DNA from 3 places in the Microbacterium sp. NPDC064978 genome. Region 2 is predicted to be linked to each of the others. Evidence: predicted binding sites of a transcription regulator. Region 2 holds the regulator's gene; each other region holds the start of a gene.
The links. Region 2 encodes LexA, which represses DNA repair genes until DNA is damaged. Its sites were predicted from a motif close to TCGAACANNTGTTCGA; they were not measured.

Region 1 (9,459 bases), on a different contig from region 2:
TAGGCCATGGGACCTTCCATGTCGATGTCCTGCGTCAGAAGCCAATCCAACGAATGCTCCGTCGTGGCGATGTACCCGTCAAGGCTGGACGCGGTGAAGTAATGAGTGGCCATGCGCGCATCGTCGCACGGGCCACCGACATCAGGTCAGGCCGCCAGCAGGTCGGCGACGGCCACCGGCGGCGCCATCCATTCGAGTTCCGGGTAGCGCTTGAACCACGACACCTGACGACGCGCGTAGCGCCGGGTGAGTGCCTGCGTCTCCGCGATCGCTTCCTCGGCGGTGGAGCGTCCCTCCAGCTGTGCGAGCGCCTGCGCGTACCCGATGGCCCGGGGAGCCGTCGTCCCGCGCTCCAGACCCTCGTCGCGCAGCCGCGCGACCTCGGCCACGAGGCCGTGCTCCCACATCCGCCGGACACGAGCATCCAGTCGGGCGACGAGATCGGAGCGATCCACGTGCAGACCGATCAGCCGGGTGCGCGGATGCCAGAGCGTCGGCTTCTCGGGCAGTGTCGCGCCGTGCGTCGCGCTCCCCTGTTCGACGACTTCGAGAGCACGGATCACTCGTCTGCCGTTGCGCGGGTCCACCCGGGCTGCGGCTTCCGGATCGCGCGCACGCAGCCGCTGGAGGAGGGCATCGACGCCATCCCGATCCAGCTCCTGCTCGAGACGCTCGCGGATCACGGGGTCTCGAGGCGGGAAGTGGAACTCGTAGACGACACTGGACACGTAGAGTCCGGATCCGCCGACGAGGATCGCGTCGCCGCCCCCCGCGTGAATCCTCTGCACGGCCTCGCGTGCGAGCGGTTGATACCAGGCCACAGCGGCATCCTGCGTCACCTCTCGCACGTCGAAGAGATGGTGCGGAATGCCGCGTCGTTCGGAGACGGGCAGCTTGGCCGTTCCGATGTCCATGCCGCGGTAGAGCTGCATCGCATCCGCGTTGACGATCTCCGCCGGGTTGCCGCGACGCCGGAGCTCCTCGGCGAGATCGAGCGCCAGATCGCTCTTCCCGGTGCCTGTCGCGCCGACGACGGCCCAGAGCCGAGGTGTGGTCACACTCCGACGCGGAGAGTCGGCAGGCCGAGGGAGACGGCGCGCGGTGCCCCGTCGCTCGGAGCCGGCACGGCGCACGACTCCGCCTGTCCCCGATCCCAGGCATCTCCACCGCGCGTACGGCGGATGCGCAGCGGCGCGCCGGTCGGATCGTCGGCGAGGAGGTGGAACGGTGCGGCGTGGGTCACCCTCACGGTGACGACGTCACCCGGACGCGGCAGCTCCGAACCCGGGGTCACCTCGAAGTGCACGAGCCGGTTGTCCTGAGCTCGTCCGGTCAGTCGACGGGTCTCCGTGTCCTTCTTGCCTTCACCCGTGGAGACGAGCACCTCGACCTCCCGGCCGACCTGCTTCTGGTTCTCCTCCAACGAGATGCGCTCCTGGAGCGCGATCAGCCGGTCGTAGCGGGCCTGCACGACCTCCTTGGGCACCTGATCCGGCATGGTGGCCGCGGGGGTCCCTTCGCGGATCGAGTACTGGAAGGTGAAGGCTCCGGAGAATCGGGACTGCTCGACGACGCGCATCGTGTCCTCGAAGTCTTCCTCGGTCTCGCCGGGGAAGCCCACGATGATGTCGGTCGTGATGGCCGCGTGCGGGATGCGTTCCCGAACGCGGTCCAGGATGCCGAGGAAGCGCTCGCTGCGGTACGAGCGCCGCATCGCCTTGAGGATCCGATCGCTTCCGGACTGCAGCGGCATGTGGAGCTGCGGCATGACCGCGGGGGTCTCCGCCATCGCGTCGATCACGTCGTCGGTGAAGGCAGCGGGGTGCGGGCTCGTGAAGCGGATGCGCTCGAGGCCCTCGATCTCACCGGCGGCACGGAGAAGCTTGCCGAACGCCTGACGATCCCCGAACTCCACCCCGTAGGAGTTGACGTTCTGCCCGAGGAGTGTGACCTCGATGGCGCCGTCCTCGACGAGAAGACGGATCTCGTTGAGGATGTCGCCCGGTCGACGGTCCTTCTCCTTGCCGCGGAGACTGGGGACGATGCAGAACGTGCAGGTGTTGTTGCAGCCGACGGAGATCGACACCCAGCCGCTGTGCGCGGAGTCGCGCTTGGTGGGAAGCGTCGAGGGGAACACCTCGAGTGATTCGAGGATCTCGAGCTCCGCGTCGCCGTTGTGACGGGCGCGCTCGAGCAGACCGGGCAAGGAGCCCATGTTGTGGGTACCGAAGACCACGTCGACCCAGGGCGCCTTGTCGAGCACGGCCTGCTTGTCCATCTGCGCGAGGCAGCCGCCGACCGCGATCTGCATACCGGCCTTGCGCCGCTTCACGGCGGCCAGATGGCCGAGCGTTCCGTAGAGTTTGCCGGCAGCGTTGTCCCGCACGGCGCAGGTGTTGATGATCACCACGTCGGCCTCGGTCCCGGCGTCGGCACGGATGTAGCCGGCACTCTCCAGAGACCCTGACAGGCGCTCGGAGTCGTGCACGTTCATCTGACAACCGAACGTGCGCACTTCGTACGATCGCTGGCGCCCGTCATCGTCGACGGCCGCTGACGACGCGCTGATGATCGTCGGTTCGCTGCGGGGGATAGTCATGATGTTCCCATTGTACGAGCGTCACCGAGAGGCGACCGCGTGCGGCTGTCAGTCGGAATCCACGAACCGGACGCCGGAGACGCCGCTACCGAAAGACGCCTCCCGCAGCGCCGTCTTCGCGGCGTTCATGGCGACGGAACCGGCGTATCCGCGGCGCGACAGCTGCCCGACCAATCGCCGTAGTGCCGCGTCGGGATCGAGGCGGCTCATCGAGCGTGCTTTGGTCCGTGCGAACTCCAGCGCCCGCTCCGCGTCATCGTCCGGGAGCTCGTCGAGAGCGGCATCGATGACCTCGCGAGGGATGCCCCGCTGTGCCAGCGCCCGGGACAGCGCGACCCGGCCCTGACCCTTGCGCTCGACCCCGGCCGTGACGAGGAGCTCGGCGAGTACCGCATCGTCGAGATAGCCTCGCCGCATGAAGTCGTCGATGACGTCTTCGATCGCGTCTGCGGCGAGCCCATGGCCCTTCAGCACCAGCCGCGCTTCGGAGACGGACAGCGATCGCGTACGGAGCTTCCGCACCAACGACTCCTCCGCCGTGGTGCGGACCTCCTCCGCGGAGGGCGCGCTCTCGCCGGCCTCTCCCCCACCGTCCGACCGGGACGTGTCACCCACTGCACGCAGCCTGGTCTTCTTCGCACCCGCGGTCCCGCGTGCGGGATGACGTGCGCTGGGAGAACCGTCGTCGTCAGCAGTCCGCTTCCCCGCTGTCGCGGGATCGTCCCAGGTCGACCGCCAGAGTCCCGCAGCGTCCGTAGACGGCGCCGACCGGCCGTGCCAACCGGGCGACGCGGCGCTCGCACCGTCATCCGCCGGGCGCTCGGCACGCGCGGGGCCGCCGAAGAGAGGGATGATGGGGGCGATCCGCTCGGAATCGCCCCCACGCTGGTCACTCATCAGGCCGGGCGACGCTCGGCCAGTTCATCAGCACCCGGAGCCGCGGCCGGGCCGCCGATACCGAGCTTCTGCTTGATCTGGCTCTCGATCGCCAACGCGATGTCCGCGTTGTTGAGCAGGAACGTCCGCGCGTTCTCCTTGCCCTGGCCCAGCTGATCGCCGTCGTAGGTGTACCACGACCCGGACTTCTTGACGATGCCGTGCTCGACGCCGAAGTCGATCAGGCTGCCCTCGCGGGAGATGCCGACGCCGTAGAGGATGTCGAACTCCGCCTGCTTGAAGGGCGGGGCCATCTTGTTCTTCACCACCTTGACCCTGGTGCGGTTTCCGACGGCGTCGGTTCCGTCCTTCAGCGTCTCGATACGACGGATGTCCATGCGGACCGACGCGTAGAACTTCAGCGCCTTACCACCGGCGGTGGTCTCGGGAGAACCGAAGAAGACGCCGATCTTCTCGCGCAGCTGGTTGATGAAGATCATGGTGGTGTTGGTCTGGTTCAGCCCACCGGTGAGCTTACGAAGGGCCTGCGACATGAGTCGCGCCTGCAGACCCACGTGCGAGTCACCCATCTCGCCCTCGATCTCGGCACGGGGCACGAGCGCTGCCACCGAGTCGATGACGATGAGGTCGATGGCTCCGGAGCGCACCAGCATGTCGGCGATCTCCAGCGCCTGCTCACCCGTGTCGGGCTGCGAGACGAGAAGGGCGTCGATGTCGACGCCGAGCTTCGCGGCGTAGTCGGGGTCGAGGGCGTGCTCGGCGTCGATGAACGCCGCAATGCCGCCGGCCCGCTGGGCGTTCGCGATGGCGTGCAGCGTCAGCGTCGTCTTACCCGAGGACTCCGGGCCGTAGATCTCGACGATGCGTCCACGCGGCAGACCTCCGACGCCGAGAGCGACGTCAAGAGCGATGGAGCCGGTGGGGATGACGGCCACAGGGGCGCGCTCATCGCTGCCCAGCCGCATGACCGAGCCCTTTCCGAACTGGCGGTCGATCTGAGCGAGGGCTGTCTCGAGAGACTTCTCGCGGTCGGCGGGTGATGGCATGGTGTGCTCCTTCTGCGCGTGTGCTGCCGCCTGTAGGCTGTCGCGGCTCTTCCGGCTGGAAGGAACTCTCCGACAAGGCGTATGGCTTTTCAGCCTGGCCCTCACGGTACGGCGGGCCTCCGACATTCGGTCGCAGGAGCCGGGGATCGTGGGGATCAGATCCGTCTGACCACTTGTGCAGAAGACTACGCCCGCTTCGAACAGATTTTCGACACCACGCCGGGATCGGCGTGTCGGACATCCGCACACCGAGACGTGACCGTCATCGCCCTCGCGGCTCCAGGCGCCCGACGCCGTGGCGGCGCGACTCCGGGACGTCCATGTCCGCGCAGAGCGCCAACCAGATGTCCCGCGGCGGCACCCCGGCGTCCAGCGCTTCGAGCGCCGTGCGCCCGTCCATCCCGGACAGCACCAGGTCGTTCACCAGAGACGATGCTCGGCCATGGAACTCGGCGTCGACGGCGCGCAGGAACTCACTGCGTCGCATAGAGGGGATCTCCGGGACTCAGCGGAGCGAGAGCTCGGGTTCCACGGACGCGACCAGGTCGTCCGGAACGACGTCCGGGAAGACCTGGATACCCTCGAGGACCGAGATGCGGTCCCCGACCTCGCGCATGATCGTGGAGATGGGGACGTCGAGCGCCTCCGCCACCGAGGCGAGGATCTCGCTCGAGGCCTCCTTCTGACCGCGCTCGACCTCACTGAGGTAACCGAGAGCGACCGAAGCCTTGCTCGCGACCTGGCGGAGCGTCCGCCCCTTCTGCAGACGGAAGTCCCTCAGCACGTCGCCGATCTCCTGTCGTACAAGAATCATCGGAACCTCCTCCGCAGTTCATGGATCGGGGTCTCCCCCGAAGAGACGGCCAGTCTAGTCCTCCTGGCTTGCACAGAATCTACCCTTGCACTCTGTGGTTTGAATGTGAGCACATCCGTATCAACATGACGCTGCACGTCCCTATTCCCGCAGTGCGGCGGCCATCACGTCGAGGACGGCCGCGACCGTCTGCGCCCGCACCGCGTCGCGGTCGCCTCCGAAGCGGAACTGTTCGGTGCGGCTCACGGTCGGCGTCACCACTCCGATGTGGACGGTACCCACAGGCTGGCCGTCCGGAGACTCCGGTCCCGCGATCCCGGTGGTGGACACTCCGACGTCGGCAGGACGCCCGTCGACCGCGACAGCCTCTCGCACACCGGCGGCCATCTGCCGCGCGACCTCCGCGTGCACCGGCCCGTATCGTTCCAGAAGCTCGGCATCGACCGCGAGCAGGGTGTGCTTGACCGGGGTCGCGTAGGCTACGACGCCGCCGAGAAGCACCGCCGAGGCGCCGGGGACCGCGACGAGCGCCGCAGACACCGCCCCGCCGGTGAGGGACTCCGCGACGCCGAGCGTCCAGCCCCGCCCCCGCAGAGCGGTCAGCGCCTCGGTCGGCGTCGTACCGCTCATCGGCTCTGACGGGCGCCGCGGACCTGCGCGACGATGTAGTCGATGCCGCTGACCACGGTGAGCACCAGAACGATGACCATCAGGACGGTGGTCACGACGGTCCAGGGCCCGAGACCGATGAACACATGCAACGGCAGGAGGGCCCACCCGAGAGCGACGCCCTGGAACGCTGTCTTGATCTTGCCCATCCAGGCGGCCGCCACCACGTGCTCGCTCGCGACGACCAGGCGATGGATGGTGATCCCCCACTCGCGGACGAGGATGACCGCGACGATCCACCAGGAGACCTCGCCGAGGATCGCCAGCCCTACGAATCCCGCGCCGGTGAGGAGCTTGTCCGCGATCGGATCCCACAGCTTCCCGAAGTCGCTGACGATGTCGTACCGGCGGGCGAGATAGCCGTCGACCCAGTCGGTGGAGATGGCCACGATGAAGAGGACGGCGGCGATCCAGCGCACGGTGAGGTCGGTGAGACCGTATGTCCCGCCGACGAGCAGGAGGACGAAGAACACCACGGCGAGCGGGATGCGCGCCACGGTGATCGCGTTGGGGAGCTGTCGGGGAATCGCCATCAGTCGCGTCCCGTCAGGCCCCAGGCGTCTTCGTCGCCCTCCGCTTCGACGACCGGCAGGCCGTCGTACTGCGCCTCCAGCGGATCGCGTTCGGCCGGTGACGCCGCGGCGGTGGGCGCAGCCGGTGCCGCGGGAGCCGATGGCACGTCCTCGCCACGGAGCTTCGCCATGACCTGCGGCAGCTGCTCGGGGGTCGCGAGCACATCCCGGGCCTTCGACCCCTCCGAGGGGCCGACGACCTCTCGCGACTCGAGGAGATCCATCAGGCGTCCGGCCTTGGCGAACCCGACCCGCAGCTTGCGCTGGAGCATGGACGTGGATCCGAACTGCGAGGAGACGATGAGCTCGGCCGCCGCGAGCAGGAGCTCGAGGTCGTCGCCGATGTCCTCGTCGACCTCCTTCTTCTTCGCCGGCTCCATCGCCTCCTGGACGTCCGCGCGGTACTCGGGACGCGCCTGACGCGTGACGTGCTTGACGACCGCGTCGATCTCCTTCTCGTCGACCCACGCGCCCTGCAGGCGGAACGGCTTCGACGATCCCATAGGCGAGAACAGGGCATCACCCTGGCCGATGAGCTTGTCGGCGCCGGGGCTGTCGAGGATCACGCGGCTGTCCGTGACGCTCGTCACCGCGAACGCGAGGCGGGACGGCACGTTCGCCTTGATGAGGCCGGTGACCACGTCGACGCTCGGGCGCTGCGTGGCGAGCACCAGGTGGATGCCGGAGGCACGGGCGAGCTGCGTGATGCGGACGATCGAGTCCTCGACGTCCCGCGGCGCGACCATCATGAGGTCCGCGAGCTCGTCGACCACGACGAGGAGGTACGGGTACGGCTTGAGCACGCGCTCGCTGCCCGGGGGCACCTCCACCTCCCCCGCTCGCACGGCGCGGTTGAAGTCGTCGATGTGGCGGAAGCCGAACGACGCGAGGTCGTCGTACCGCATGTCCATCTCCTTCACGACCCACTGCAGCGCCTCTGCGGCCTTCTTCGGGTTCGTGATGATGGGGGTGATCAGGTGCGGGACACCCGCGTAGCTGGTGAGCTCCACGCGCTTCGGGTCGATGAGGACCATGCGCACGTCGGAGGGGCGGGCCCGCATGAGGAGGCTCGTGATCATCGAGTTCACGAAGCTCGACTTACCGGACCCCGTCGAGCCCGCCACCAGGAGGTGCGGCATCTTCGCGAGGTTGGCGACGACGAAGTTGCCGCCCACGTCCTTGCCGACGCCGATCGTGAGCGGGTGCGTGCTCTTCTGCGCTGCACCCGAGCGCAGCACGTCGCCGAGGGCGACCGTCTCGCGGTCGGTGTTCGGGATCTCGATGCCGATCGCACTCTTGCCGGGGATCGGCGAGAGGATGCGCACGTCGTTGGAGGCGACGGCATAGGCGAAGTTGTTGCTCAGCTGCAGGATCTTCTCGACCTTGACGCCGTGGCCGACCTCCACCTCGTACTGCGTGACCGTCGGGCCGCGGGAGAAGCCGGTGACCTTGGCATCGACCTTGAACTGGTCCAGGACGCTGGTGATCTGCTCGACGATGCGGTCGTTCGCCTCGGACCGCGCGACCGAGGGCGGACCCTCGGACAGCACTCCCGGCGACGGGAGGATGTACGGGGCCACCGGCGCCTGCGGACCGCGGTCGCCGGGTCCCTCAGTGCCGAACCCGTCGAGCCCGGGGAGCTCCGGCATCTCGCCGGTGTCGGACTCATCGTCCAGCAGCGCGGTCGTCTGCTGCTCCGCGAGCGTGTCGGTGACGGAGCGGACGTCGCTCAGCACCTCGGTCGCGGCATCGTACGGGTTCGCCACCGTCACCGCCTGGTCGTACGCCGGGGTGGCCTCCGTGGTGGACAGGAGCGCCGTGATGTCGTCGGACGCGAGCGTGCCCTCGTCAGGATCTTCCTCGCGGCCGGTCTTGTTGCGCCGCCACCAGGGCAGCACGTCGGGGTCGTCGACCTTGTCGGCCTCGTCGACCGTGGCCGAGGCGTCCTTCGCCGGCTTCTCCGGGCGCTCGGCGTCGAACATCCAGGCGTAGAGGTCTCCGAGCCGCGCACCGATGCGGTTCGGCGGTGTCTTCGTGAGGATCAGGATGCTGAGGGCGGCGAGGAGCCCGAGGACGATGTAGGCGGGGATGTCGGTGAGGTACGTGAGCGGCTGCCCCACAAGCCAGCCGAGCAGACCGCCGGACTCGCTCAGCGCGGGCATGCCCTGGTTGGGGTGGGGACGGGGACCGGCGACGTGGAAGATCCCCGCGAGGGCGAGGACGAACATGCCGAAGCCGATCCCGATGCGGCCGTTGTCGTGCACCGACGACGGGTGCCGGAACAGCCAGCCCGCCAAGAGCAGCAGAAGCACGGGCATGATGAATGCCACGCGGCCCACGAAGAGGCCCACGGAGTAGGCACTGATGTTCGACGCGACCTCGTTGCCGATGAAGAACCACTCGTTGACGGCGCCGAGGGCCGCCAGGATGACCAGGAGCAACGGGAATCCGTCCCTCCGGTCGTCCTTCTGCAGCGTCTCCGGTCCGAATGCGCGGAAGAGTCCCCCGACGCCGTGCGCGAGCCCGGTCCAGGCGCGCGCGGCGACAGACGGCTTGTCCGCCTCATCGATGTACTTCTTGGGGGCGGGCTGCGCCTTGGGAGCCGCCTGCCGCTTGGGGCGCGACGGCGCGCTCGTCGAGGCGCGCTCGGTCTTGGTGCTGCTCCTGGCCATGCCTCCACGGTACGACCCGCGACCGACATCTCCGCGTCACCACGCGGAATTCGCCGATACGGCGCGCGACAGCACGCCGTATCGGAGGGTCAGGCCTCGATGACGAGAGGCACGATCATCGGACGGCGGCGCAGCTTCTGGTTCACCCAACGACCGATCGTCCGGCGGACGACCTGGGACAGCGCATGCG
Region 2 (9,459 bases):
GTCCTCCCCCGGCTCCACGGTGTTCCAGCCCATGTGCGGCAGGACAGGGGCGTTGAGCTCCGTCACGGCGCCCGGCCACTCGCCGAGGCCCGCGGTGTCGTGCCCGCGCTCGACGCCGTGCTCGAAGAGCACCTGCATGCCGACGCAGATACCCAGCACCGGTCGACCGCCCGCGAGACGACGGCCGATGATCTCGTCGCCGCCGTGAGCGTGCAGTGCGTCCCGCACGGCCTGGAAGGCTCCGACGCCGGGCACGACGAACCCGTCGGCCTCGAGAGCCTCGGTGCGGTCGCGCGTGAGGACGGCGTCGGCTCCCGCGGCGACGAGCGCCTTGACCGCGGAGTGGACGTTGCCGGACTCGTAGTCGAAGACGGCGACCCGGGGCGCGGCGCTCACAAGGCTCCCTTGGTGGACGGGATGCCGTCGACGAGGGGATCCAGCGCCTTCGCCTGACGGAACGCCCGCGCGAACGCCTTGAACTCGGCCTCGGCGATGTGGTGCGGGTCGCGCCCGCCCAGGACCCGGACGTGCACGGTGAGGGCGGCGTTGAAGGTGATGGCTTCGAAGACGTGCCGGACGAGCGATCCGGTGAAGTGCCCGCCGATCAGGTGGTGCTCGAAGCCCGCGGGTTCACCCTCGTGCACGAGGTACGGGCGACCGGAGATGTCGACGACCGCCTGCGCGAGCGCCTCGTCCAGGGGGACGAGGGCGTCGCCGTAGCGGGAGATGCCGGACTTGTCCCCGAGCGCGGCGAGGATCGCCTGACCGAGCACGATCGAGACGTCTTCCACGGTGTGGTGCGCGTCGATGTGGGTGTCGCCGGACGCCCGCACGGTGAGATCCGTCAGCGAGTGCTTCGCGAACGCCGTGAGCATGTGGTCGAAGAACGGCACCGAGGTGTCGATGCGGCTCGCGCCGGTACCGTCCAGGTTGAGCTCGACCTCGACGGTGGACTCCGACGTGCGGCGCACGCGGCTCGCGGTGCGTGCGGTGGGCGCGGGGATGGTCATGATGCCGATCCTATCGAGGCCAGGGCGTCCAGGAACGCCGTGGTCTCCGCCTCCGTACCGGCACTCACCCGCAGGTGACCGGGGATGCCGACGTCACGGACGAGCACGCCGCGATCGTAGAGCTGCTGCCAGGTGGCCTGCGGGTCCGCGACGCCGCCGAACAGCACGAAGTTGGACCACGAGAGGTGGGGCGTGTAGCCGAGGGCCTCCAGCGTGGCCGTGATCCGGTCGCGCTGCTCCACGATCTCCTGCACCATCCCGAGCATGACGTCGGCATTGCGGAGCGCGGCGACGGCCGCCGCCTGCGTCAGGGCGCTCAGGTGGTAGGGCAGGCGCACCAGACGCAGCGCGTCGATGAACGCGGGGTCGGCGGCGAGGTAGCCGACGCGGGCACCGGCGAAGGCGAAGGCCTTGCTCATGGTGCGGGAGACCGCCAGCCGCGGCCGGCCCTCCAGCAGAGTCAGTGCAGACGGGGCATCGCGCGGCGCGAACTCCTGATAGGCCTCGTCGACGATCACCACGCCACGGGCGGCGTCGTAGACGGCCTCCACCACGTCGAGCCCCAGCGGCGTGCCCGTCGGATTGTTCGGCGAGCAGAGGATCACGATGTCCGGGTCGGCCGCACGGACCTGCTCCGCCGCCTCCTCCGCGGTGACGGTGTAGTCCGGCTGCCGGGTGCCGGCGATCCACGACGCCCCTGTGCCCTTCGCGATGAGCGGGTACATCGAGTACGTCGGGCCGAAGCCGAATGCCGTGCGGTCCGGACCGCCGAAAGCCTGGAAGATGTGCTGCAGCACCTCGTTGGAGCCGTTTCCCGCCCAGATCTGCTCCGGCGTGAGGCCGTGACCCAGGTAGTCGGCGAAGGCCTCCCGCAGCGTCGTGAACTCACGATCCGGGTACCGGTTCACGTCCCGGATCGCCACGGCGATGTCATCGAGGATGTCGCTCGCGACCTCGTCGGGAACGGGATGCGTGTTCTCGTTCACGTTCAGAGCCACCGGCAGCGGGGCCTGGGGCGCGCCGTACGGGGTGAGTCCGCGCAGATCGTCGCGGAGCGGGAGATCGTTGAGGGAGAAGGTCACCCTTCCCATCTTAAGAGGAGCACGGAGAGCCGAGGTCATCGTGACGACCGGATCGGAAGACTCGGGCTCCGCGTCAGTCGGTGTAGCGGGCCGGGAGCGCGAGCTCCTGACCGACCTGCAGCTCGCCGCCGCGGAGGAGGTTCATACGGCTGATCTCACCGATGACCTCGCGGGGGTCGGCCTCGGGGGCGATGCTGCTCGCGATCGACCAGAGGGTGTCGCCGGGCATGACCGTGACGGTCTCGACGGAGACGGCCGGTGCGTCCGCGCCGGAGGCGATCGCACTGCCCCCGCTGATGGCGGCGAAGGCGATGCCCGCTGCGAGCGGGACCGAGGCGAGCGCGAGCAGAGCGCGGCGGCCGCGTGCCGTGATCCGCAGCCGGGTGGCCGGACGGGCCGATGCCGGGAAGGCGGTCGCGGTGCTGAGGCTGATGCTGCTCATGTCTGCTCCTTACTGTCCCGGCGCCGGAGCCCGGGGAGGTTGGCGTAGCTTTCGCATCCGCGCCTCGGCCGGGAGCCGTGGATGCGAAGCTACGTTCCGAAGATATCTTCGAGTTCGAACATCTGTCAAGCTGTCTTCGAAGCCGCGGCCCGCGAATCGCCCGACACGCTCGAACAGATCTTCCAGATCCGCGCTTTTCTCGGATACGGTTTCGATAAGGACACCCCACCACGGGCCACCGACATTCGAAGCGGCACGTCGGATCACGCAGTGAAGGAGCACCATGAGCGACACCTCAGCCCTCGAGTCCGAGGCGCCGCGCACCCGCCGTCGCAAGAGCCTCAGCCCGAAGCAGATGGCGATCCTCGAGGTCATCCAGGCCTCCATCGCACAGAACGGCTACCCGCCGAGCATGCGCGAGATCGGCGATGCCGTCGGACTCAAGTCGCTGTCCAGCGTCACGCACCAGCTCGGTCAGCTCGAGCTCAGCGGCTACCTGCGGCGCGACCCGGGCAAGACGCGCGCCATGGAGGTCCTCATCGACCTTCCCGGCACCGGTGCGGAGAACCCCGCGGATGTGGCGACCCCGGTCGGCGACGCCGCCCTGGTCCCGCTGGTCGGCCGCATCGCCGCCGGCGTGCCCATCAACGCCGATCAGCAGGTGGAGGAGATCTTCCCGCTCCCCCGGCAGCTCGTCGGCAAGGGCGACCTCTTCATGCTCAAGGTCTCCGGCGAGTCGATGATCGACGCCGCGATCTGCGACGGGGACTGGGTCGTGGTCCGGTCGCAGAACACCGCGGAGAACGGCGAGATCGTCGCCGCCATGCTCGACGGCGAGGCCACCGTCAAGGTGCTTCGTCGTCGCGACGGCCACACCTGGCTGCTCCCCCGCAACTCCGCGTTCGAGCCGATCCTGGGCGACGAAGCCGTCGTGCTCGGCAAGGTCGTCGCGGTCATGCGCGCCGTCTGAGACACACGACGAAGGCCCTCCCGGTGCACCGGGAGGGCCTTCGTCGTCTCGCTGAGCAGGAGTGTCAGGCGGTGACCACCACGTCCTCGCGCACCCGGCGGGTGGCCTCGACGATGTTCCGCAGCGATGCCGTGGTCTCGGCGTAGCCGCGGGTCTTCAGGCCGCAGTCCGGGTTCACCCAGAGCTGACGGAGCGGGATCTCCTCGACCGCGCGACGCAGCAGGGACTCGACCTCCTCGACCGTCGGCACACGCGGCGAGTGGATGTCGTAGACACCGGGGCCGATGCCGTGGTCGAAGCCGACCTCGGCGATGTCCGCGACGACCTCCATGCGGCTGCGGGCCGCCTCGATCGACGTCACGTCGGCGTCGAGCGCACGGATCGCGTCGATCACGACGCCGAACTCCGAGTAACAGAGGTGGGTGTGCACCTGCGTGGCCGCCGCGGCACCGCCCGTCGCCAGACGGAACGAGGCGACGGACCAGTCCAGGTACGCGGGCTGGTCGGTCTGCTTCAGCGGCAGCAGCTCGCGCAGCGCCGGCTCGTCGACCTGGATCACCTGGATGCCCGCGGCCTCCAGATCGGCGATCTCGTCGCGGAGGGCGAGCGCGACCTGGTTCGCGGTCTCCCCCAGAGGCTGGTCGTCGCGGACGAAGGACCACGCGAGGATGGTGACCGGCCCCGTGAGCATCCCCTTCATGTGCTTCGCGGTGAGCGACTGGGCGTATGCCGACCAGGCGACCGTGATGGGCGCCGGGCGGGAGACATCGCCCCAGAGGATCGACGGACGCGTGGCTCGCGAGCCGTACGACTGCACCCAGCCGTGCTGCGTGACCGCGAAGCCGTCGAGGTGCTCGGCGAAGTACTGCACCATGTCGTTCCGCTCGGGTTCGCCGTGCACGAGGACGTCGAGGCCGAGGTCCTCCTGCAGGGAGACGACCGCGGCGACCTCACGGCGGAGGAACTCCTCGTAGTCGTCCTCGGGGATCTCGCCGCGGAGGAACTGCGCGCGTGCGCGGCGGATGTCGCCGGTCTGCGGGAAGGAGCCGATCGTCGTCAGGGGCAGCACCGGCAGGCCGAGGACATTCTGCGCCTCTTCCCGCTCCGCGTACGGAGCACGGGCGAAGTCGGCGTCGGTCAGCGCACGGGAACGCACCGCACCGTCGCGCACGCCGGGAGCGCTCAGGCGATCCTGCAGCGCAGCGGTCGCGGCGTCCAGCTCGGTCGCGATCGCCGTGCGCCCTTCGGACAGACCGCGGGCGAGGGTCACGACCTGCTGCACCTTCTGGTCCGCGAACGCGAGCCAGGACACCAGGCGCTCGTCGAGCGCGGTCTCGTCCTCCACGTCGTGCGGCACGTGCAGCAGCGAGGTCGAGGTGGCCGCGGACACCGGTGCACCGAGCGCGCGGAGCGCCGCCAGGGAGTCGAACGCCGCGGAGAGGTCGCCACGCCAGATGTTGTGACCGTCGATCACACCGCCGACGAGGGCCTTGCCCTCGAGGCCAGGCACCGCCTCCGGCACGGCACCGCGCACGAGGTCGACGGCGATCGCCTCGATGGGGGCCGCGGCCACGGTCCCGAACGTCTCGCCGAGGCTCGCATACGGGGCCGCGACGAGGATCGAGGGACGTTCCTCGGCGCTGCCCAGCACCGCGAGCGCGCGCTCCGCCGCCGAGGCGAGTTGGGCGGTCGTGGCCGGCAGCGACTCGCTGACGAGCGCGGGCTCGTCGAGCTGCACCCACTCGGCACCCGCGGCGCGCAGGCGGGCGAGCAGATCGACGTAGACCGGCAGCACGTCCTCCAGACGCGAGAGCGGCTCGAAGCCCTCCGGCGCGTCGTCCGACGCCTTCGCGAGCGCCAGCAGCGTGACCGGTCCGACGACCACGGGACGCGTGACGAATCCGGCGGCCGCGGCCTCGGCGACCTCGCGCACCAGCCGGTCGCTGGCGAGGGAGAACACCGTCTCCGGGCCGATCTCCGGCACGAGGTAGTGGTAGTTCGAATCGAACCACTTCGTCATCTCCAGCGGCGCGCGCTCCCCCTCGCCGCGGGCGACGGTGAACAGTGCGGAGAGTCCGATCGTCCCGTCCGCCTCCCGCAGGTCGTCGAAGCGCGCGGGGATGGCGCCGACCGTGGCGGCGGCATCGAGCACCTGGTCGTAGAACGAGAAGGACTCCGGGATCGACGAGTCCGTGCGACCGAGGCCGAGGGCGGCCAGGCGTTCACGGGTCGCCGCGCGCAGGTCCGCTGCCGTCCGCTCCAGCTCCTGCTCGTCGATGCGGCCCGCCCAGAACGCCTCGACGGCCTTCTTGAGCTCGCGGCGGCGGCCGATGCGGGGATAGCCGAGGATGGTGCCCTCGGGGAATGCGGTCATGGTGTTTCCTTTCGGCGGGGACTAGTGCCGGAGCGCCGGGACGATGCCGGCTTCGGCGAGGACGGTCAGGACGGTCTCGTGCTGGTTGAAGGCGTACAGGTGGACGCCGGGGGCGCCGCCGGCGACGACGTCGGCGGCGAGGCGCGCGGCCCACGAGATCCCGATCTCCCGACGCCCCTCGGCGGTGGGCTCGACGTCGAGGGCGACCGAGAGCTCGCTCGGCAGGTCCTCCCCCGTGAGCTCCAGCACCCGGGCCAGCCGGGCAGGTGAGGTGATCGGCATGATGCCGGGAAGGATCGGGATGGTGACGCCGCCCGCTCGAGCTCGCTCCACGAAGGCGAGGTAGTCGTCCGGGTGGAAGAAGAGCTGGGTGATGGCGAAGGTCGCCCCCGCCGCCTGCTTGGCGAGCAGAGCCTCCACGTCCTGGGTGCGGTGCGTGGCCCGCGGGTGCCCCTTCGGGAAGGCCGCGACCGCGATGTCGACCTTCTGCCGGGGGGCCACCAGCGCGGCTCCGGGAAGGCCGGGGACCGGGGACTCCTGGTACGGAGCACGTTCGGCCTGGACGCGATCGATGAGCTGCACGAGCTGAGCCGCGCTCTCCAGGTCGCCGAGGAAGGGCTCCGTCCGGCCCGCGGGCGGATCGCCGCGGAGGGCGAGGAAGCGGAGGATCCCGGCGTCGAGGAACTCCCGGATGAGCGCCGTGGCCCCGGCATAGGTGTTGCCGACGCACGTGAGATGGGCGAGGGGCTCGACGTCGGTGTGCTCGCGGATGAACCGCAGCACGTCGAGCGAGCGTCCCCCGGTCGAGCCGCCGGCGCCATAGGTCACCGAGAGGAACGCGGGTCCGGCCGCGGCGAGGTGACGGACGGTCTCGTGCAGCGCCTCCTGGCTCGACTCCGAGCGGGGCGGATACAGCTCGAAGGAGAACGGCACGCGGGAGGCGCGGGAGGCGTCGAACGGGGAAGACATCTTCTCTCCAGGGGACAGGGGCCGGGGTCCGCGCACGACGAAGAGCACGTCGCTCGCGGGCGGGTGCCGGGCTCGGCTGTCGCTCCACGTCCGGGATCAACCGGGCGTTTCCAGAAACCTAGAACACGCCCTCGGCCCGCCGCACGAGTGTGACGTCGTGTGTCACCGCCCGTAGGCTCGACGCATGTCCTCACCGTTCGGCTCCTGGGCCTCCCCCTTCACCGCCGCCGCCGTCGCCGGAGCGGCTCCCCGCATCGACGGAACACGCTTCGTCGGCGATGAGGTGTGGTGGGCCGAGTCCGTGCCCGCCGAGGGCGGACGCGTCACGGTGCGCAGCTCGACGGGGGCGGAGATCCTCCCGGCACCCTGGAGCGCCCGCTCCCACGTGCACGAGTACGGGGGCGGTGCCTGGACCGTCGACGGCGACACCCTGTACTTCGTCTCCGGCGCCGACCAGCGTGTGCACCGCATGGACCGCGGCGCGGAGCCGCGCCCCCTCACCGCCGCCGGCCCGTCGTACGGCGGGCTGCGCGTGCAGAGCGGCCGCCTGCTTGCGGTCCGCGAAGACCTCTCGGCCGCCCCGCACCGCCGCGCGATCGTGGAGATCCCCGTGGACGGCTCGGCCGCCGACGAAGCGGCTGCGGTGCGCGTGATCGCGGAGGGCACCGGATTCTTCGCCCACCCCGCTCTCTCGCCGGACGGCAGCCGGGTGGCCTGGGTCGAGTGGCAGGCGGACAGCATGCCGTGGGAGAGTGCCGCCCTCGCCATCGGGGCGGTGGACGGCGGGACCGTCACCCGCGTCCCCACCTCCGCGGCCCTGCAGCCGGAGTGGCGCGGCGACGACGCGCTCGTGTTCGCCGACGACGCTTCAGGGCGCTGGCAGCTCCAGCACCTCGCACTGGACGGCCTCCGGCTCGGCGCCTCGCGCGCGCTGACCTCGTCGGACGCGGATACCGGATACGGCCTCTGGGTGCTCGGCAACCGCTGGTTCCAGGTCCTGGCCGACGGGCGCCTCGTGGCGGTGCGCACGAATGGACGCGACGAGGTGCAGCTCGTGTCCGCGGACGGCGAGACCCGGGCGATCACGGTGCCGGGCGACGGGCACCTCAGCGTGGACGACGTCGCCGGCTCCCGCGTGCTGCTCAGCGGAGACGGCTCGCGCGTGACCTCAGGCATCTGGTGCGTCGATGTCGACAGGGGGACCGTCGAGACCATCACCGGTGGCGCTCCGGTCGACGAGGACTGGATGCCGGGGGCGCAGCAGATCGTCGTGGAAGGGGCACACGGCCCCGTGCACGCGTTCGCGTATCCGCCCGCCGCGCCCGGAGACCCCCGCGGCGCCGACGGGGAGCTGCCGCCCTACATCGTGCTCGTGCACGGCGGTCCGACCGCCCATGTCACCGGTGCGACCTCCGCCTCCATCGCGTTCTTCACGAGCCGGGGCATCGGGGTCCTCGACGTCAACTACGGCGGATCGACGGGATATGGACGCGCCTACCGCGACCGTCTGCAGGGACAGTGGGGCATCGTCGACGTGGACGACGTGATCGCGGCGGCCCGCGGCCTCGCGGACGCCGGGTTGGCAGATTCCACCCGCATCGCCATCCGCGGGGGCTCGGCCGGCGGCTGGACGGTGCTCTCCGCACTCGTCCGGGGCGGCACGTTCGCGGCCGGCATCAGCCGCTACGGTGTCGCGGATCTCCGGCTGCTCGCCGCCGAGACCCACGACTTCGAGGCGTCGTACCTCGACGGCCTCGTGGGTCCGCTCCCCGCGGCCGAGGACGTCTACATCGAGCGCTCGCCCCTGACGCACGCCGACCGCATCGACGTTCCGGTGCTGCTGCTGCAGGGCGAGGAGGACCGCGTCGTGCCGCCGTCCCAGTCCGAGGCCATCCGCGACGCTCTGGCGGCGAACGGCATCGACCACGACTACGTGCTGTACCCGGGCGAGGGCCACGGGTTCCGCAGCGCGGAGACCATCGTCGACGCGCTGGAGCGGGAGCTCGCGTTCCTCGGCCGGGTGTTCGGCTTCACGCCGAACCTCTGAGCCGGCTCGGGCTACTCGCCGACCCTGTTGCGCAGGCGCATCGCGCGCTCGGCCTCGCGGGTGTCCTGACGCTCACGGAGGGTCTGGCGCTTGTCGTACTCGCGCTTGCCCTTCGCGAGGGCGATCTCGACCTTGGCGCGACCGTCCGAGAAGTACAGCTTGAGCGGGATCAGCGTGTACCCGCCCGCGGAGACGGCGTGAGCGAGCTTCGCGATCTCCTCCCGGTGCAGGAGCAGCTTGCGGATGCGCTTGGCCGAGTGGTTCGTCCAGTGCCCCTGCGAGTACTCCGGGATGTGCACGGCATCGAGGAAGACCTCGTTGCCCTTCACGAACGCGTACCCGTCGCTGAGGTTCGCGCGCCCCTGACGGAGCGACTTCACCTCGGTGCCGGTGAGCACCATCCCCGCCTCGTACGACTTCTCGATGTTGTAGTCGTGACGCGCGCGACGATTGGTCGCGATGACCTTCTCCCCGCGTTCCCTGGGCATGATGATCTCCTGTGCTGTGGTGCTGTGGACGGCTCGACAGCGGATCGGTCGAGCAGCCTTTCAGGGTATCAGGTGCG
Region 3 (9,459 bases), on a different contig from region 2:
CGTGTTGCGCACGTATCCGAGCCGCTCGGCGGCTTCCAGGATGCGCTCCTGCGTCTCCGGCGCGAACCGGCCCTCGCCCTTCAGCGCCCTGGTCGCCGTCGCGCGGGACACTCCGGCTGCCGCGGCGACGTCGCTGATCGTGACCCGCAGGGCGGGCGTCCCGGCATCCGCCCCGCTCATGCGCGCTGCTTCCGTCGGCGGGGCGCTCCGGCGCGTGAACCTCGTCCATACACGAGATACATGGTGACACCCATGATGATCATGAGCAGCACGGTGTAGACGAACGTGATGGGCATCGCGTCGAGGTTGTTCTCCCCGCGCGTGCTCTCCTGGATCGCGACGCCGAGCGGCTTGTACAGCGGGTGGTAGAGGAAGATCGCGGCGTCGTAGTCGTCGAGCAGGCTGTTGAAGTTCAGCGCCGTGATCGCGGCCGCGGTCGGCAGCACGAGCGGGATGAGCACGCGCCGGAACGTGGTCAGCGAGCGGGCGCCGAGGATGCGCGAGGCGTCTTCCAGGGAGTCCGGCACGGACGCGAAGCCCGCCTTGAGCAGCCGCAGCGTGAACGGGATCTTCACGCAGATGTACGCGACGAGCAGCAGCACCGGCGTCCCCGTGAGCACGATGTTGCCGACGAGCGGCTGCGGGGCGTCGAACGCCATCACGAAGGCCAGCGCGATCAGCACGATCGGCAGGATCCACGGGATGTGCAGCACGTACTCGATGGCCGTCGTGAGCAGGTTGCGGTGCTTCTGCATCATCCGCGCGACGAACAGCAGCCCGCCCACGACGATGACCGCGGCGAGGGCGCTGTAGACGACGCTCACGATGAACGGCCGGAGGGCCGCCGCGCTGGAGAACACGGTGATGTAGTTGTCGAGCGTGAAGCTGTCGAGCGTGATGGATCCGGCGAGGATGCTCCGCGCGTCCACGAACGAGAAGATCACGATGAGCACGACCGGGATGAGGTAGATCACCCAGAGCAGGTAGGCGACCACGTGCACGACGGCATTCGCGAACGGGTTGCGGATCCGCTGCTTCTGGATCGGCGTCGCCACCTTCGCCACCGAGAAGTACACCCCCGACTTCTCGGCGCGGTTCATGATCGCGAGCAGGATGATCGTCGCGACACCGAGCACGATCGCCAGCAGCGCCGCGATGTCACGGGTGATCGGACTCCGCGACAGGTCGATGATGAGGGGTGCGACGGTCTGGAAGTCCGGACCGCCGAGCACGAGCGGCGCGGTCAGGGCCCCGAGGCCGATGAGGAACGTCAGCACCGTGACGGCGAAGAGCATCGGCTTCATGACCGGCAGCACGATGCGCCGCAGGATCGTCCATGTCGAGGCACCCATGAGCTTCGCGGCCTCGATCGACGCGTAGTCCACCTTGCCGAGCGACGAGGACAGGAACAGCATGTGGTTCGTCGTCGTCGCGAACGTCATCACGAACACGACCGCGAAGTAGCCGGAGAACCAGTCCCGGTTCATGTCCGGCCAGATGTTCACCATCAGATTCGTGATGAAGCCGAACTTGCCGTAGATGAAGTTGTAGCCGGCCGCGAGCACGATGCCGCCGTAGATCAGGGTGGTGGCGTAGCCGAGCCAGAGGAGTTTCGCGCCGCGCACCTGGAAGTACTGCGTCACCAGCACGATGAACACCCCGACGACGTTCACCGTGACCGACAGCGTGATCGCGAGGAGGAAGCTGTTGCCGAGCGTCTTCAGCGCGCGCTCGCTGCCGAGCAGCTTCTCGACGGCGCGGATGCTGAACTGCCCGTCCGGGAAGAAGGTCGCGGCGAGCAGCTCGGCGTTCGGCAGCACGAGGAAGGCGGCGGCGAACCAGATCACGACGATGCCGGTCACCCAGGCGAGCGGCGAGCGGAGCATCGCGCGCACGCTGCCGGGACGGCCGCGGCGGAGGCGGGGCTTCGTCGCGGTGCCCGCCTCGGCCGCCTCGGTCGTCAGCGCGCCGGGGGTGTCGGTCATCGCCGCGGACGGCGGCGGCACCGGACGGGAGTCGTTCTGCGGGTCGCTCATGTCACGCCGCCGGGTACTGCAGGATCCACCGCGGGTGGACGTCGATGCGCACGGCGTCGCCGACGTCCCAGCGGTGCGCGCTCGCCGCGGCCGGCACGCTCACCCGGAGCGACGCGTCGGCAGCGGAGACCGTGTAGACGCTGTGGCTGCCGTGGTACGTGCGCTCGCCGACGGTGCCGTCGAGCGACGCCGTGCCGCCGGCGGTGGCCTCGGACGGCGACGCCAGGTGCAGCTTCTCCGGCCGCACGTAGCTCTCGGCCGTGGCATCGAGGCCGGCGCCGATCGCGACGAGCTGCGCGGGCGTGAGGCGGTTGTTCTCGCCGATGAACCGGCAGACGAACGGTGTCGCGCTGCGGTCGTAGATCTCCTCCGGCGTGCCCACCTGCTGCAGCGTCCCGGCGTCGAGCACGGCGATGCGGTCGCTGAGGGTGAGCGCCTCCTCCTGATCATGCGTGACGTACACGGTGGTCACGCCGACCTCGTGCTGCAGCTCCTTGAGCTGTTCGCGCAGCTGCACGCGGAGCTTGGCGTCGAGGTTCGACAGCGGCTCGTCGAGCAGCAGGATGCTGGGGGTGAGCGCGAGCGCCCGGGCGATGGCGACGCGCTGCTGCTGGCCGCCGGACAGTTCCGCCACGTTCTTCTCGAGCTGCGACGCGGCGAGCCCGGTGCGGTCGGCGACCTCGTCCACGCGCCGCCGCTGCTCGGCCTTCGACACCTTCTGCACCGAGAGGCCGAACGCAATGTTCTCCCGCACATTCATGCTCGGGAACAGGGCGTAGTTCTGGAACACCATGCCCACGCCGCGCTTCTCGCTCGGCACCCGGGTCACGTCGCGACCGGCGATGTGGATGCGGCCACCGGTGGGCTCGATGAACCCCGCGAGCGTGCGCAGGGCGGTGGTCTTGCCGCATCCGGACGGACCCAGGAGGGTGAAGAACTCACCCTCCTGGATCTCCAGATCGAGGTGCGAGACCGCACGGTGGTCGCCGAACACGACCTCGACGTCGTCGAAACGGATCATCGTCTTCTCTCTCTGCCGGAGCGGCGGGACGGCTCGGCTCAGCCGATGTACTCGAGCGTGACCTTCTCGACCCAGGCGCCGAGGTTCTCGCTCACGAAGCCGAAGTCGATGTCCTGACGGTCGAGCGTGCCCATGAGCTCGACGACCTCGGGGTTGGCCTTCTCAACCGCGCCCTCGTTCACCGGCATGGCGTTGAACTCCGCGGCGAACTCGCCCTGGACCTCGGCGCTGCCGAACCAGTCGATGAACTCCTGCGCCTTCTCCTCGTTGTCCGTGCCGTTGATCTGAGCGATCTGCTCGGTCACATAGGGGACGCCGTACTCGGGAACGATCATGCCCGTGCTGGTGCCGTACTCCTCGTCGCGGGCGGAGATGCCGCTCGACGGCAGCACGCCGTAGTCCACCTCGTCGCGGGTGATGCGGGCGTAGAGGTCGGTGCCCTCCACAGCGGGGGAGCCGTTGGCATAGTACGACTTCACCAGGTCCCAGCCCTCGTCGCTCACGCCGAGGTCGCCGTCCTCGTCGAGGTGACGGGTGAGCATGCTGGCGAGCACGAGCTGCGGGGTGGCCTGGCCGAGCGCGGGGTTGACCTCGTAACGGCCGGCGAACTCCTCGTCGGTGTACAGGTCGTCCGGGTCCGCCGGAGCGTCGCTGATGCGGTTCTCGTCGTAGACCGTGACGATCGCCTGCTCCACGAGCGGCCAGAACGCGCCGTCCTTCGGGTCGCCGGCGTCCGCGGGGACCTCGCCGCTCCAGCTCGGTTCGTAGGCCGTGATGGCTTCCTCGGTCTTGAGCTGCTCGAAGAACATGTTGTTCAGGCCGAAGACCACGTCGCCGACGGGGTTGTTCTTCTCCGCGATGATGCGGTTCGTCAGGTCGGCGCCGCCGAGGCCCACGATCTCGATGTCGATGCCCGCGTCCGCCGCCTTCTCGGTGATCCACTCACCGCGGCCGTCGCTGTTCGAGTTCGTGTAGACGATGAGGGTGTCGCCGGAGCCGCTGTCGCTGCCGCCGCCGTCGCCCGCGTCTCCGTCGCCGCCCGCCGTGCATCCGGTGAGCGCGATCGCCGCCGCGGCCGTCAATCCGATGAGCGCCCAGCGCCTCTGCTGCCTGTCGGCCATGTTCGTCCCTTTCTCGCCTTCGAGGTATGTCGATGCGACACTACCGGTTCTTGTGGTGAAGGCACAAAGATTGTCTGGTTTCGTGAGCGCGGTCGCGCGTCCGCACTCAAGGTAGGCGCGCGGCGTGAACGCGAGGATGCGACGAGGTGAACAGGTGGGATTCGTGAATGTCATCCATTAGTTGACGCTCACGAGCTCGGCCCATAGACTCGCTTCATGGATGGATCATCGACCAGCGGCTTGTCGCTTGCCGACCTCGCCTCCCTCGTCGACGCTGGCGGACGAGAAGCGCCGTCTCGCTCGGATGACGAGGTTCTGATGATCCGTCAGGCCGACGAGTTGGTCCGGCGTTCGCGTGAGCGCTTGCAGGAGTCGGTCTCCACTGCGCGTTCGCATGGCGTCTCGTGGCAAGAGATCGGCGCCACGCTCGGCGTGAGCCGACAAGCAGCGTTCAAGCGATTCGGCACCAAGGGTGAGGCAGGGATGATGGCAGCGCCGGTGACAGACCTCTCGGATCGCACGAGCGCGGTATTCGCACACCTGGATGCCGGCGACTACGAGGCGGTGCGAGCACACATGACGTACGCCTGCGGTCGCGCGCTGACCAAGCGCAAACTGATGAGCGTGTGGGACCAGATCCGCAGTGACACCGGCCGCCTCGAAGCCTGCGTCGATTCGACGGTACAGACGGCGGACGGCAGTACGCCGCTGAGCACGCTCGCCAACCGGCACCTGAGTAACGGAGCGATCGTGCAGGTGACCCTGCACCACGAGGCCGGAGAGTGGATCGGCCGCGTTGCCTACAACGGCTTCGGCAAGATCACGGGCATCCTCATCGCCCCACCGGGGTCTCGCGACCTGCCGTTCTAGACTCGTTCCACCCGGGCGTCTCACCCTCCTGACAGGGCGGGTTGCTGTGATTCGATCCCGCCGCCGCTGTCCTGCTCGGGACGTGTGGTGTTCGTCGCGTGCTGGGCGCACGCGCGATCGTCGGACCGATCGACACGGCCCGTGATCTTTCCTGCCGCGTCTGCCGCCCGGCCCTGCTCTTCGACGTGTAGGGACGGGCAGGAGGAGTGGCAGACCGCGGCAGAATGCCGGCATGCAATCGAACATAACTTCGAAAGTCGAGACCTGACGAGATAGAATGAAGCATGTCGAAAACGTCCGGACTGCGCGAGGCGATGGATCGCCTCGACGAGGCGTGGGGCGCCGCGGGCGATGTCGCCGAGCTCTCCCGCGTGCAGCTCGTCGAGGTGGCCCACGCGATCGGACTTCTGCAGCGCCGGCTCGATGCGATCCACGTCGACGTGGCCGCCGGCATCGCTCGGGAGTCGCGCGCGGAGCTCGGAGCCGACAGCTTGGCGAAGCAACGCGGGTACCGCACGGCGGCGAAGCTCATCGCCGCGACGACGGGCATCTCGACGGCGGAGGCGCAGCGCCTGGTGAAGGTCGGAGAGGCGACCGCGCCGCGGAGCGATCTGCTCGGCGCGCCGCTGCCCGCGCGGTATCCGCTCCTCCGGGAAGCACTCGCGTCGGGTGTGCTCGGAGCGCCGGCGATCGGTCTCCTCGTCGCTCTCCTCGATCGCTGCCGCGTGGCCGCCGGTGTGGAGCGCATCGCCGAGGCGGAACGCGTGCTGACCGCCGCAGCCGAAGGGCTCGAGCTCGATGCGGTGCGCAAGCTCGTCCTCCGCGCCGAAGCGTGGCTCGACCCCGACGGCGTAGCGCCGCGGGCGGAGGAACAGCGCGGTCGGCGTGGACTGCGCATCTTCGAACGTGACGGCATGGTGCACCTGCACGCGCAGCTCGATGTCGAGTCCGCTGCGCCGGTCGTCACCGCGATCCGCGGGCACGTGTCTGCCGTGTTCGCCGCCCGCCTCGAAGCCCCCGATGCGGAGTCGCCCGACGCGGATCGGCGCTCCGTCGCGATGATCCAGGCCGATGCGCTGTCCCTCTTCTGCGCGCACGTGCTCGGGTGCGAGGGCGATCGGGTGCCGCTCGCCGGGGCGACGGTGATCGTTCGGGTATCGCTGGACGATCTGCAGGTGGGAACCGGGTCGGCGACGGTCGACGGGCTCGACCAGGTGATCGACATCGGTGCTGCCCGGCGGATGGCGGCCAGCGGGGGCGTCATCCCCTGCGTCCTCGGCGGTGCGAGCGAGGTTCTGGACTGGGGCCGCGAGAAGCGCCTCTTCACCCGAGCCCAACGACTGGCGCTCGCCGAGCGGGATGGCGGGTGCGCCATGTGCGGGCTCCCGCCGGGGATGACGAAGGCTCACCACCTCCGCTGGTGGCAGCGAGATCGAGGTCCGACCGATCTCTCGAACGGGATCCTGCTCTGCGAGACCTGCCACCACCGTATCCACGACAACGGGTGGGACATCGTGATCGAGGGTTCCGGCGTGACCGGCCGACCGTGGTTCCTTCCGCCGCGGTGGGTCGACCCGCAGCGCACACCGCGGCTGGGCGGACGGGCGCGCTTCGATGTCGCAGCGTGAGTGGGATCCCGCGGGCGTCAGCGCGTGTGGAGGGATCTGCTGCGTGGACGGATCTGTCGGTGGGGGATCAGCGGCGAAGTCGGGAGCGGACGCGGCGGGCGGCTCGTGCGAGGGCGTCGCGCCAGGCGCCGCCCGGCCACTCGCGGCGCAGCCGCAGGCTGCCGTCCTCGTTCCGTACGAGCTCGACCCGACGGCCCGCGAGAAGCGGCGACCTGCCGAGGTGCGCCGTCACGTCCGGCGCCGCTGTCAGCGGGGCGGTGAACATCCACCCGGCGTAGCGGACGGCGACGGTGAGGTCGGCGTCGCGAGCGCCGTCCTCACGGAACGCCTTCATCGGGTCCAGCGCGATGGACACCGCGTCGAGGCGCTTCGGGCGTCGGCCGCCGATCTTGCGCTCCGAGCCTGCCGTCGACTCCGGCGCCTGTCCGGGGGTCGGCGTATCCCGCGCGACGAGGTCGACGCGGTCAGCGCGACGCTCCTTGCGGGCGTTGAGCAGCCCGGAGGGGAGGTCTTCGGTCGCCGACGGGGGCAGGGAGACCAGCCGGTCGGCGGAACCGACGGTCTCGAACACGAACGCCTCCTCGCCGTCCCGGAGCAGACGGACGCGCACGGTGAGCTGCAACCCGCCGCGCGACCAGCGCGCCGCGGTCACGGTGGCCGTGCAGGTCGTGTCCGCCTCGAACGCGGCGAAGGCGAGCAGGTCATCCCGGCGGTCGGCGCGCAGCAGAGCCGCCCGGATGCGCTGCGGGAACGACAGCCCCGCATCCACGCCGGGGCCGAATCGACGCTGCGCGAGCGGCACCACCACATCCAGCAGGCGGTCGCGGTACTCCGCCGGGTACTTCACCATCCGTCGTCCGGCGATCCGGTTGAGGATCTTGCCGCGGAACCAGTGCCGCAGCAGCCGGTCGCGCACCTTCCCGGGCTCCGTGTTCGCCTCGACGACATCGAGCACGGTCTCCAGGTGCGGGAAGTACGACTCGGGGTCGATGCGCGACGAGCTCGCACTCCCGGGCTCCTTCACCCACGCGTAGCAGGGCTCGCTGGCGAGCACCGAGATCGTGTCGGCGGCGAAGTACGCCTGCATCACGAACAGGTGGTCCTCGAGCCGCACCTTGCCATCAGGGAAGCGGATGCCGTGCTCGCGGAGGAACGCCGTCCGGAACATCTTGTGCGGCGTCAGCATCTCCAGGATCGGGTCCTCGCCGAGCACCGCGTGCGGGATGTCGCGCTGGAAGATCTTGGCGGGCAGCTTCCGTCCGATGCCCACCTCCTTGCCGACCACGACGTCCGACCCGTGCTCATCGGCGTAGTCGCACAGCCGCTCGAGTGCGCGCGGGTACAGCCAGTCGTCCTGGTCGACGAACTGCACGTACGTCCCTCTGGCCTCCTCGACGCCGCGGTTGCGCGGAGTGCCGGGCCAGCCGGAGTGCGGCAGCGACAGCACCCGTACATGAGGGCGATCCTTCGCGATGCTCTCCAGCCGCGCGGCCGTCTCCTCCCCGGAGCCGTCGTCGCAGAGCAGGACCTCGAACGCCTCCCGATCCAGCGTCTGGGCGTCGAGCGAGGCGATGAGGTCGTCGAACGACGCCTTCGGCCGGAACACCGGCACCACCACACTCACCCGCACTCGGCTGCCCGCCGCCTCGTGCCCGGTCGTACTGCTCATGGACGCCGTCCCCCCTGTGGTCGTACCCGGCTCGAATCTCCCCCGCCGGAGATTCCAGCCAACCACCCCTTCCTGTGGAGCGCGCCAGGCTCGCGGCGGTCCCGGGTGTATGCCGGCGCCGCGGAGGAGTCAGCGCAGGGTGAGACCGATCTCGAACGAGCGCCGCCAGGGGAGCGTCAACTCCTCGATCCGCACGTCGTCGGCGGGCAGCATCGACTCCAGCAGGCCCGTCAGCTCGTCGCGGATGACCCGCTCGGCCGTCGCCACCTGCGCATCGTCGGCCATCGGATAGATGTCAGGGAAGAGGGACGGCCCCGCATCCGTGCGCACCACGGCCTGGTAGGCGAAGTCGTCGAGCAGGCGGGTCAGCAGGGCGATCCGCGCGGCGCGTTCGTCGAAGGAGCCCGAGGCCCGACCGACGACGCCGGCGGCGGCCACCGCGACGACGCTGCCGAGCGTGTTCCCGGCGGTGTTCCACCCGCCGAAAGCCTCCAGGCGGCCGAGCAGTCCGGCTTCGGCGAGCGCGCGCACGAGCGCCTCGTCCGCGCCGTTCGGGTAGCGCACGTCGGCCAGGGCCACGTGCTCACCGGCGTCCAGACGCTCCCGCACGAGAGCGACCGTCCCCGCGACGGCGTCCGCATCGACGACCTCGGGCCGCCCGCGGAACATGTCGTGCCGGTCGGGGTCGGGGGCGTGCAGCACGAGGGTGACGTCGCCTCCGGCGGCCACCTCCTCGGCGCCGGCCGCGCGGATCTGCCGGCTCGCCGACGCCGCGAGCGACATGTTCTCGTAGGGCGGGACGCGCTCCATGCCGTCGGCGTCCGCGCACGCCACCGAGAACGAGGCGATCACCCCGGCGTTCGCCGCCAGGGCCCGGGCGACGAGCGCGGCGCCCACCTCGTCGGCACCGGGGTACATCAGCACGCGACGGCCCGACGGCAGCATCCGCATCCAGTGCCGGAGCCACACCTGCTCTGCGCTGCCCGCCGCGAAGGGGGCGGTGTCGTCGGCGGTGATCGCCAGGAAGTCGAGGGTCTCGTCCTCCATGAGTCCCAGCGTGGAGAGGTTCACGATGTGGTTGCGCAGCCGTCGAGACGAGTAGTCGGAGACGACC

Region 1: recA (recombinase RecA) is a predicted target of LexA. The motif match lies at 4,739-4,754, and genes of this name have one in related genera.
Region 3: ACIGJI_RS08815 (DUF222 domain-containing protein) is a predicted target of LexA. The motif match lies at 5,287-5,302, and genes of this name have one in related genera.

What each region holds. Positions count from the first base shown of each region.
Region 1 is NZ_JBITWF010000001.1:566,140-575,598, forward strand. Features, by position in the region: gene ACIGJI_RS03045 (dihydrofolate reductase family protein) at 1-113, opposite strand, end outside; gene miaA (tRNA (adenosine(37)-N6)-dimethylallyltransferase MiaA) at 147-1,058, opposite strand; gene miaB (tRNA (N6-isopentenyl adenosine(37)-C2)-methylthiotransferase MiaB) at 1,055-2,599, opposite strand; gene ACIGJI_RS03060 (regulatory protein RecX) at 2,648-3,214, opposite strand; gene recA (recombinase RecA) at 3,496-4,542, opposite strand; gene ACIGJI_RS03070 (DUF3046 domain-containing protein) at 4,805-5,029, opposite strand; gene ACIGJI_RS03075 (helix-turn-helix domain-containing protein) at 5,048-5,356, opposite strand; gene ACIGJI_RS03080 (CinA family protein) at 5,498-5,986, opposite strand; gene pgsA (CDP-diacylglycerol--glycerol-3-phosphate 3-phosphatidyltransferase) at 5,983-6,558, opposite strand; gene ACIGJI_RS03090 (DNA translocase FtsK 4TM domain-containing protein) at 6,558-9,269, opposite strand; gene ACIGJI_RS03095 (ribonuclease J) at 9,359-9,459, opposite strand, start outside.
Region 2 is NZ_JBITWF010000006.1:18,567-28,025, reverse strand. Features, by position in the region: gene hisH (imidazole glycerol phosphate synthase subunit HisH) at 1-396, opposite strand, end outside; gene hisB (imidazoleglycerol-phosphate dehydratase HisB) at 393-1,010, opposite strand; gene ACIGJI_RS17030 (histidinol-phosphate transaminase) at 1,007-2,101, opposite strand; gene ACIGJI_RS17025 (LysM peptidoglycan-binding domain-containing protein) at 2,166-2,534, opposite strand; gene lexA (transcriptional repressor LexA) at 2,818-3,504, shown strand; gene metE (5-methyltetrahydropteroyltriglutamate--homocysteine S-methyltransferase) at 3,569-5,878, opposite strand; gene ACIGJI_RS17010 (methylenetetrahydrofolate reductase) at 5,900-6,847, opposite strand; gene ACIGJI_RS17005 (prolyl oligopeptidase family serine peptidase) at 7,032-8,894, shown strand; gene smpB (SsrA-binding protein SmpB) at 8,906-9,382, opposite strand; gene ftsX (permease-like cell division protein FtsX) at 9,451-9,459, opposite strand, start outside.
Region 3 is NZ_JBITWF010000002.1:394,026-403,484, reverse strand. Features, by position in the region: gene ACIGJI_RS08840 (LacI family DNA-binding transcriptional regulator) at 1-180, opposite strand, end outside; gene ACIGJI_RS08835 (iron ABC transporter permease) at 177-2,036, opposite strand; gene ACIGJI_RS08830 (ABC transporter ATP-binding protein) at 2,038-3,057, opposite strand; gene ACIGJI_RS08825 (extracellular solute-binding protein) at 3,096-4,178, opposite strand; gene ACIGJI_RS08820 (hypothetical protein) at 4,395-5,048, shown strand; gene ACIGJI_RS08815 (DUF222 domain-containing protein) at 5,333-6,676, shown strand; gene ACIGJI_RS08810 (glycosyltransferase family A protein) at 6,744-8,345, opposite strand; gene ACIGJI_RS08805 (DUF4127 family protein) at 8,475-9,459, opposite strand, start outside.